DNA from 3 places in the Pseudomonas sp. S2_B10 genome. Region 1 is predicted to be linked to each of the others. Evidence: riboswitches for the same ligand, from Rfam matches in the RefSeq annotation. Region 1 holds a riboswitch; each other region holds the start of a gene.

Region 1 (3,270 bases):
CGAGGCACCCGCGGAAATCCCCAGCAGATACGGATCGGCCAACGGATTGCGCAGCAGCGACTGCAGGATTACGCCACAGGTCGCCAGACCGGCGCCGCAGGCCGCCGCGACCAGCGCGCGGGTCAGGCGATAGTTCCAGACGATACCTTCGTCGATCGGGTCGAGCACATAACCGGCGCCCCACAGCTTGTTCGCCAGCACCTGCAACACCACGCTCGGCTCGATCGAAGTCTCACCAATGGCCACGCCGCCAATCAGCGCGACCGACAGCGTCAACAGCACCAGCAGCAAACGGATCAGGCGTCTGCTCATTGCGACAGGTCGTAGCCGTTGATGGCGCTGGCCAGTTGTTCGAGGCCGTCGAAGGTGCGCAGGCTGGCCTGCATGGCCATGGCGTCTAGGATGATGATGCGGTTGTGCTTGACCGCATCCATGTTGCGCGTCACCGGATCACTGCGCAGGAAGGCGAGTTTCTTCTGATAGTCGTCCGCCGGGAAACGTCGACGATCCATGCGCGCGATCACCAGAAATGTCGGGTTGGCCTTGGCGATGGTTTCCCAGCCGACGGTTGGCCATTCTTCATCCGACTCGACGACGTTGCGCACGCCGAGGGTGCTGAGCATGAAATCGGGCACACCTTTGTGCCCGGCCACGAAAGGCTCGATGTCCATCTCGGCGCTGGAGAACCACACCAGGGCGCTGACGTCTTTGCGCTGCTGCTTTTTCGCGGTGGCGATCGACTGCGCGAGGCTGGCTTTGAGCTGCTCATTGAGCTGCTCGCCACGCGCCTGCACATCGAAAATCGCCGCCAGTTGGCTCACGCTTTTGTAGATGCTGTCGATGCGAAACGGCGCCAGCCGCGTGCCGTCCGAACCCACGAGGTTGTCCTTGGCTTCGCAATCGGAGGGCAGCAGATAGGTCGGAATCTTCAGTTCATGAAACTGCTCGCGGGTGCCGACCGCGCCTTGCGGGCCGACCATCCATTCCAGCTCGACGGCAACCAGCTCCGGGCGTTTGGCGATCACCGCTTCGAAACTCGGCTCGTTGTCGGCGAGGCGCTCGATCCTGTCGTTCTGTGCTTTGTATGTGCCCAGCACATCGTTGAACCACAGCGAAGTGCCGACGACTTTGTCGCCCAGACCCAAGGCGTAGAGCATTTCGGTGCCGGCCTGGCCGATAGTCACCGTGCGCGCAGGTGCGTGTTGAAAGGTCAGGCTGCTGCCACAATTTTCGACGGTCAGCGGATACGCAGTCGGCGCCGCTTGCGCCAGGGCGCAAAGGCTCAGAGCGGTGAGCAGGGTGGCAACGCGGGGCAGCAGCATGGGGCAGTCTCCAAGGGAACCGTACGGGAGCGGGCGGGTACGGTTTGGAAACACACCTCGGGCGCGGTCGTGGAAACTGCGCAAGGCCGGCACGGGGAAAATGCGCACGGCACGATGTCCTTCCCGGACACCCCGCCGGTTGGTCAGTCACTGTGCCGGCAGGTCTCCTGACTGATGCGTCATCGCCACGCTCCGGCCTTCCCGGGATTCACCCAGTGGCAGTCGAGGAGCAGGCTCGGCACCTACAGTTGCGGGGGCAGTTCCGATTGATGCGTGGAGCACCTCGGATTCCCTATTAATTCCGTGTGGAAACCGGCGCGGGCATGGTAGTCGATCAGGCCGCTGATGGGGAGCCGAATCTGCTTTGGTAGGAGCTGCCGAAGGCTGCGATCTTTTGATCTGGTCTTTAACGGGCAAGATCAAAAGATCGCAGCCTTCGGCAGCTCCTACACGGGTGCGTGTTTGCGTGGCGGAGCGTTTGCAATCCGAGGGTAAGCTTGGCTAATATACGTTCCATATACACATCGTATCGGATTCATATATGGGCATCGTAAAAATCTCAGAGGACATGCACGAGAACCTGCGTATCTCCAGCAACGCCCTCAGCCGCTCGATCAACGCGCAGGCCGAGCACTGGATGCGCATCGGCATGCTCGCCGAGCTGCATCCCAACCTCGACCACAGCGCCATTTGCCGCCTGCTGATCCGCGCCGAACAGAATGGTGGGCTGGATCTGCAACAACTGACTCAGGAAGCCGTCAGCGCATGAGAAACCAGATCAAGATCAACACCCCGGCCGACATCGAAAAATCCCGCGCCGCCGGCAAACTCGCCGCCGAAGTGCTGGCAATGCTGGTGCCGCATGTGAAGGCCGGTGTGACCACCGATGAGCTGGACCGGCTGTGCAACGATTACATCGTCAATGTGCAGAAGGCGGTGCCAGCCAATGTCGGTTATCACGGCTTCCCGAAAACCGTCTGTGCGTCGGTCAACGATGTGGTGTGCCACGGGATTCCATCGGGTACGCCATTGAAAGACGGCGACATCGTCAACCTCGACATCGCGGTGATCAAGGACGGCTGGTTCGGCGATACCAGTCGCATGTATGTGGTGGGCGAGGCGACTCCCGAAGCGCAGCACCTGATCAAGACCACCTACGAAGCCATGTGCGCGGGCATCCGTGCAGTGAAACCCGGCGCAACACTGGGCGATATCGGCCACGCGATCCAGAGCCTGGCGGAGGCGGAGGGCTTCAGCGTGGTACGCGAATACTGCGGCCACGGCATCGGCAAGGTCTATCACGACGAACCGCAGATCCTGCATTACGGCTTTCCCAATCAAGGGCTGAAGCTCAAGGCCGGAATGATTTTCACCGTGGAACCGATGCTCAACGCCGGCAAACGCCATGTGAAGAACATGCCGGATGGCTGGACCGTATTGACCAAGGACGGCTCGTTGTCGGCGCAGTGGGAGCATATGGTCGCGGTGACGGAGAGCGGGTTTGAAGTGCTGACGGCGTGGCCGGATGAGATTGAAGGGTACCGGGCCATTGGCTAATACCGTGTCGCCTGCTTGCCCTCACCCTAGCCCTCTCCCAATGGGAGAGGTGACTGACCGAGGTGTTGTTGCGAGATACGCCGACGTGCGATACCGAGTCGAACTTACATTTTGAACAGCATGAAGATCGGCTCCCTTTCCCCCTCGCCCCCCGTGGGGGAGAGGGCTGGGGTGAGGGGGTAGATCCAACTGACTCAGCGCAATCAGTGAGCCCCGGCAGCCTTGTTCAAGGCGCTCTCGGTCCACTCGGTATAAACACAAGCATCCGCCGTCGCCCAGCGCACCCGTACCGGATCGCCGGCCTTGAGCGGCATGCCCGCTGCCGATAGCGCTTTCACCGTCATCGACGTCCCGCCCGCAGTCACCACGCTGCACGTCTGGCTTTCACCGA
Region 2 (3,270 bases), 810 kb from region 1:
TACGCTTGATCATTTCGGCAGGCCTCAGTGGCACGGGAACGCGGCGCTGTGGCGGGTATCGTGGGCGGCGTTGTGCACCGCTTCGATGTGCGAGAAACCGGCGAACCAGACCAGGCTGGCACCGAGGATCGAGGCGAAGAGGGCGGCGGCGACGCGTTGGCCGAGTGTGGTGCTGCTGGAGATGTGGTCAGTGTGGCTGACGGTGTTACTGATGATCGACATAGCGCTTCCCTCTGAAATGTCAGCGGGTAAACAGAGCGCATGAAAATCCCTGCGGGCCGGGCACGCAGGGATTTCGAACAGCGCCCGCCCACCGCGGGTTTGTTTGTGTTCAGCGGCGCTTGCGCGTGCTGGGTGTTGCGGGCCGGTCTCCGGGCTCGCGAGGGGTTGGCTGGTCGCCGACCTGCAAGCATCACCTTCCCATGCCGGGGCACAGTGGATCTGACGCTTCGCTCGCTTACCGTTGCGGGGGCAGCACCGGACTGACATGGCTTTGAGTAAAGCACATGATTCACCGGTTTCCCGTTTCACCCTGTGAGGGGCACCCGTAACAAGGTGTGCAGGAGAACATGGGTTTGGGTTTTTAGTCAATTTCCGGGAGTTTTCGGTACTGCAGTGGGGGTATTTTTCTGATGTTTTTGTGTGTATATCCGTTGCTGCGGGTGTTGCTGATTACGGTTTCGCCCTTACGGCGAGGCACTTTTTCCAAACGCCGAAAAAGTACCCAAAAAGGCTTGCTCCTACGTTCGGCCCTCGCAGGCTCGGGTTCCTTCGCTCCGGGACTGATCCGGGCGCAGCGGCTCCGGTTTGCTTCGCTGCACCTACACTCGCTGTGTACGACTGCGTCGTACGGTCGCTGCGCTCCCACGCCCGGATCAATCCCTCCACTCAGCCTTGCGACGTCGCCGGTGGATCAAGATCAAGAGCACTCGAGCTAACGCTCATTGTTGAGTGGGGCGGCTGCGCTGCTTTACTTTTGCTTTTGTGGGAGCGAGCCTGCTCGCGAAGGCGGCCTGACAGCCGACCTGTTCTTGAGCTGGTGCGCGATCCAACTGTAGGAGCTGCCGAAGGCTGCGATCTTTTGCTTTTGCCTTTGCCTTTGCTTTTGCTCTGGCTTTTGATCTTTTGCCCCTTCGGCAGGCTTCGTTACGGGATCGATCCGGGGGTGGGAGCGCAGCGACCGTACGACGCAGTCGTACACAGCGGAAGGAGGTGCAGCGAAGCAAACCGTAGCCGCTGCGCCCGGATCGGTCCCGTAACGAAGGTACCCCGAGCCCCAGCGAGCGGGCCGTACGCCGGGGCAAAGCCTTTTGGTTCCTTTTTGGCGTTTGAAAAAGGGACTCGCTGTAAGAGCGAAACCATAAGAAGCCGTTACCGCAGCAACGGATATACCCCCAGTTTCAGACTCACCGACCATTGACCCACGACGGACCCATGCGTAGCCTTGCGCTTTCGAGGTTCTTCGGCACTCGCCGAAGCTAAGAAGGGAACGCGGTCAAAGCCGCGGCTGCCCCCGCAACTGTGAACGGTGATGTTCGTTGCCACGCCACTGCCAGCTCAACCGATGAGCCAGCGGGAAGGCGCAATGGACGCCAGGCCCAACGCCTGAACGCCGTCAGCCAGGAGACCTGCCTCGTCACAGATTCTCACTACAACCGGGCGGGGTGATCCGGTGGCGAATGCTTCCGGCGTGCACGCGCGCTGCCGGTTCTCGTCCCGTATGCCCGCCGCTTGCCAAAGGGCATACCGATGAAAACACTGGCCAAACTCCCCGTCACCATCGTCACCGGTTTCCTCGGTTCGGGCAAAACCACGCTGCTGCGGCACATGCTTGACAACGCTCAGGGCCGGCGCATCGCGGTGATCGTCAATGAGTTTGGCGAGTTGGGCATCGACGGTGAAATCCTCAAGCAATGCACCATCGGCTGCACCGAAGAAGAGGCCACCGGCCGCGTTTATGAGCTGGCCAACGGCTGCCTGTGCTGCACCGTGCAGGAAGAATTCTTCCCGGTAATGCGCGAACTGGTTGCCCGTCGCGGCGATCTCGACCACATCCTTATTGAAACCTCGGGCCTGGCCCTGCCAAAACCGCTGGTGCAAGCCTTCCAGTGGCCGGAAATCCGTAGCGCCTGCACCGTTGACGCGGTGATCACCGTGGTCGACAGCCCGGCCGTCGCTGCTGGCACCTTCGCAGCGTTCCCGGATCAGGTCGATGCCCAGCGCAAACTCGATCCGAACCTTGATCACGAGTCGCCGCTGCACGAATTGTTCGCTGATCAACTGGCCAGTGCTGACCTGGTCATCCTCAACAAAGCCGACCAGACCAGCGCGGAAGATCTGGCTCGGGTGCGCGCTGAAGTCGCCGAAGAGCTGCCGCCAGCGGTAAAAATCATCGAAGCCAGCAACGGCCGCCTGCCGCTCGACGTGCTGATCGGTCTCGGTGCCGGCTCCGAGGAGCACATCGACAGCCGCCACAGTCACCACGATCACCACCATGACGGTGATGACGACGATCACGATCACGACGCCTTCGATTCGATCTCAATCGAACTGCCGCAAGCTGACGAGAGCCTGCTGCTCGATGCGCTGACGCAACTGGTGGTGCAGCACGGCATCCTGCGGGTAAAAGGCTTCGCGGCGATTCCGCACAAGCCGATGCGCCTGTTGATCCAGGGCGTGGGCACGCGTTTCGATAAGCATTTCGACCGTCAGTGGGGCGCCGAAGAAGCGCGCGTCACGCGTCTGGTGCTGATCGGTCAGGAGCTTGATGCGGCACAACTCGAAGCGCAGTTGCGCGCTGCGCTCAGCGTTTAAGTCATGCACCTGCTCAGGACCCAGCCCGGCGGATTCGTCTCGGATGACAACATTGCCGATCTCGGACAAACCCCCGCCGAGTTGGTGATCCTGTGCAGCGGCGATTCCAGCCTGGCGCTGCTCGCCGAGGCTGCGCAGCAACTGCCCGATGACTATCCGAGCCTGCGTCTGGCCAACCCGATGCAGGTGCAGAATCATGCCTCGGTCGATCTGTATGTCGACGAAGTGCTGCGCCACGCCAAGGTCATTCTGATTTCGCTGCACGGCGGCATCGCCTATTGGCGCTACGGCGTCGAGCGGCTGGTCGAGTTGTCCGAACGCGGCGTGCAACTGATTCTGGTGCCCGGCGATGACCGCCCGGACCCCGAGCTCAGCGACTTGAGCACGGTCAGCGCCGACGTGCGCGATCGACTCTGGCAATTCCTGCGTCAGGGCGGCATGGGTAACGCGCTGGAT
Region 3 (3,270 bases), 1.6 Mb from region 1:
GGCGATGTTGACTGTCGGGATCAGCGTCTTGTTCGGTTCGGGCAGTTTCGGTGACGGGCCGGTGCCGTCGGAGACTTGCAGGCTGGAGGTTTCACCGCAGGCGGCGAGCCCGCCAGCGACGGCGATGATAAGAGCGAGTTGGGCCTTGCGCATTGCTGATCTTCCCTATGAATGCATTCCTAAACATAGAGGAGGGCGCAGGCCCGATGGTTCAACTGCTCAACCGCGGGCTTCCTTGAACAGCATGGCGATGCCCGGATGATAGTTGCCCGCGTCGCTGTGCAATTTGCGATAGGCGTAGGGGAAATACCAGGCCACGGCGCAGGTGTGTTCCTTTTGCAGGTCGTCGACCATGTCCTGCAATTCTTCGGGGCTGGCGCTGTGCTGAGGTTTTTGCGGAGCAACAAAGAGGCAGCCGAGCTTGAGATCGCTGGCGTAGCTGATGCGCTTGGCATCAACGGTGATGTCGAGCAGTGCCTGGGTCAGGTTGAGATTGTTGACCCGTGGCCAACGTTGCGTGGCCTGAATGAACGCGCGGTCTTCGGCGCCGGCAATCAGCAGGTCGGCGCGAGCATTGCGTTCGCCTTCTTCGTTCTGTTTGCGCGTGGCCGTGTCGTTCAGCGTGACCATTTCAGCCATCCACGCCGCTGCCGCGAGCAGGCCGAGATTGGCTTTCTCGTCGTGCCAATATGGCGTGTCGTTGTCGCCGCGTACGGTGTTGTAGCGATCGATACAGTCAAACCAGCGTTCCAGCAACGGGCGCAGGAATTCCAGGCGCGGGTTGCTGATGATCATGCCTTGCATCGTCGTCATCCTTATTGTTGTAGTGGGCTTTCGAAAAAAGCATGGCTCTTTGATATCACTTGTCGCAGTCTGGCACAAGATTGCCGCTGCACAATGGATCAGCGGCAGTTATTCGCGCGCAAAGCGCCTCTTCAATTGACGCTCCACCCCCAACCCTCTAACCTTCGCCGCTTGTTTCAGGTGCTCTGTGGCCCCGCGTCGACAGAGTGAAACAGGGAAGCCGGTGAGGGTGGTCTTCAAGCGAAGCCACGACGATCCCGGCGCTGCCCCCGCAACGGTAAATGAGTGAAAACTGCGCCTTGAGCCACTGCCTCGAAAGAAGCGGGAAGGCGCGCAGTCCGGCGAAACGCCGCTCATGAGCCCGGAGACCGGCCTGATCCATCTCAGCGGCATCACGGTGGGCGATGCCAGGCTTTTTGCCGTCTATTCTTGTGCCTGCCCGCCGTTATCCAGCCTCAACGGAGAGCTCCCCCCATGACTGATTCCCCCGAGCGTGACGAACGCCATCTGGCGCGCATGCAGCGCAAGAAGGCCGTGATCGACGAACGCATCGCCAACTCGCCCGACGAATGTGGCCTGGTGCTGGTGCTGAGCGGCAATGGCAAAGGCAAGAGCAGCTCGGCGTTCGGCATGCTCGCCCGCGCGATGGGCCACGGCATGCAGTGCGGCGTTGTGCAGTTCATCAAGGGCCGCAACAGCACCGGCGAAGAATTGTTTTTCCGCCGCTTCCCCGAGCAGGTGCGTTTCCACGTCATGGGCGAAGGCTTCACCTGGGAAACCCAGGATCGTCAGCGCGACATCGCCGCTGCGACCGCCGCTTGGGAAGTCTCGCGTGAATTGTTGCGCGACCCTTCGATCGGTCTGGTGGTGCTCGATGAATTGAACATCGCCCTCAAGCACGGCTACCTCGATCTCGATCAGGTGCTCAGCGATTTGCAAGCGCGCCCGCCGATGCAGCACGTGGTGGTCACCGGTCGCGGCGCCAAGCCGGAAATGATCGAGATGGGCGACACGGTTACCGAGATGGGCATGCTCAAGCACGCCTTTCAGGCCGGGATCAAAGCGCAGAAAGGCGTCGAACTTTGAAGCAACCACGTCACTGCCCGGCGGTGTTGATCGCCGCGCCGGCCTCCGGTCAGGGCAAGACCACCGTCACCGCCGCACTCGCCCGTTTGCATCGCAATCAGGGGCGCAAGGTGCGCGTATTCAAATGCGGCCCGGACTTTCTCGATCCGATGATCCTCGAGCGCGCCAGCGGTGCGCCGGTGTATCAACTGGACATGTGGATGGTCGGCGAGCAGGAAAGTCGCCGGCTGTTGTGGGAAGCCGCCGCCGAGGCTGACCTGATTCTGATCGAGGGCGTGATGGGCCTGTTCGACGGCACGCCATCCAGCGCTGATCTGGCGCGCCACTTCGGTGTGCCGGTGCTCGGCGTGATCGACGGCACCGCCATGGCGCAGACCTTTGGCGCCTTGGCGCTGGGCCTGGCCAAGTATCAGCCGGACTTGCCGTTCGCTGGCGTGCTGGCCAACCGCGTCGGCACCTTGCGCCATGCGCAATTACTCGAAGGCAGCCTCACCGAAGGTCTGCGCTGGTACGGTGCGCTGTCCCGCGAAACCGGTATCGAATTGCCGAGCCGCCACCTCGGCCTGGTTCAGGCCAGCGAATTGAATGATCTGGATCTGCGCCTCGACGCGGCCGCCGATGCGCTGGCCAGCAGTTGCGAGGTCGCGCTGCCACCGGCCGTTGAATTCGCCGCGCCTGACGTCATCGCCGCCGAGCCTCTATTAAAAGGTGTGCGCATCGCCGTTGCCCGCGATGAAGCCTTTGCCTTCACCTATGGCGCCAGTCTCGATCTGCTGCGGGCGATGGGCGCCGAATTGCGCTTCTTCTCGCCGATCCGCGACACGCAATTGCCCGAGGCGGACAGCCTGTATCTGCCGGGCGGCTATCCAGAGTTGCATCACGTCGCGCTGGCGCAAAACGCCTCGATGCTGGCGGCGATCCGCGCGCACCATACGGCGGGCAAGCCCTTGCTCGCCGAGTGTGGCGGCATGCTTTACCTGCTTGATTCGCTGACCGACGTGGAAGGCACCCGTGCTGAGCTGGTCGGTTTGCTCAAGGGCGAGGCGGTGATGCAGAAGCGTCTGGCGGCGCTGGCGTTGCAGGCGGTTGAATTGCCGGAAGGGGAGTTGCGTGGGCATACCTATCATCATTCCCTGACCACCACAGAGCTGACGCCGATTGCCCGTGGGCTGAGCCCCAATGGCGGGCGCGGCGCTGAGGCGGTTTATCGCGAGGGGCGGATGACGGCGTCGTACGTGCACTTTTATTTCCCATCGAATCCGACTGCGATTGCGGCATTGTTTGCGCCAGACAGTGAGGCCGGCTTCGCGAGCAAGCTCGCTCCCACAGTGAATGGTGAGCTTCCTGAAGAAATGCGATCTCCTGTGGGAGCTGGCTTGC

The links. A riboswitch is a leader RNA that binds a small molecule or an ion and turns the genes downstream of it on or off. The one in region 1 is predicted to bind cobalamin.
Region 2: linked by a shared signal. The riboswitch ahead of cobW (cobalamin biosynthesis protein CobW) and the one ahead of AB4O45_RS01740 (ABC transporter substrate-binding protein) in region 1 are both predicted to bind cobalamin.
Region 3: linked by a shared signal. The riboswitch ahead of cobO (cob(I)yrinic acid a,c-diamide adenosyltransferase) and the one ahead of AB4O45_RS01740 (ABC transporter substrate-binding protein) in region 1 are both predicted to bind cobalamin.

The regions. Positions count from the first base shown of each region.
Region 1 is NZ_CP162768.1:424,945-428,214, reverse strand. It holds gene AB4O45_RS01745 (FecCD family ABC transporter permease) at 1-312, opposite strand, end outside; gene AB4O45_RS01740 (ABC transporter substrate-binding protein) at 309-1,322, opposite strand; cobalamin riboswitch at 1,463-1,654, opposite strand; gene AB4O45_RS01735 (ParD-like family protein) at 1,864-2,091, shown strand; gene map (type I methionyl aminopeptidase) at 2,088-2,879, shown strand; gene AB4O45_RS01725 (ABC transporter ATP-binding protein) at 3,083-3,270, opposite strand, start outside.
Region 2 is NZ_CP162768.1:5,589,078-5,592,347, forward strand. It holds gene AB4O45_RS24940 (CbtA family protein) at 1-13, opposite strand, end outside; gene AB4O45_RS24945 (CbtB domain-containing protein) at 25-222, opposite strand; cobalamin riboswitch at 346-564, opposite strand; cobalamin riboswitch at 1,439-1,650, shown strand; gene cobW (cobalamin biosynthesis protein CobW) at 1,750-2,814, shown strand; gene cobN (cobaltochelatase subunit CobN) at 2,818-3,270, shown strand, end outside.
Region 3 is NZ_CP162768.1:4,772,602-4,775,871, forward strand. It holds gene AB4O45_RS21355 (PQQ-dependent sugar dehydrogenase) at 1-153, opposite strand, end outside; gene AB4O45_RS21360 (hypothetical protein) at 220-804, opposite strand; cobalamin riboswitch at 966-1,195, shown strand; gene cobO (cob(I)yrinic acid a,c-diamide adenosyltransferase) at 1,279-1,890, shown strand; gene AB4O45_RS21370 (cobyrinate a,c-diamide synthase) at 1,887-3,270, shown strand, end outside.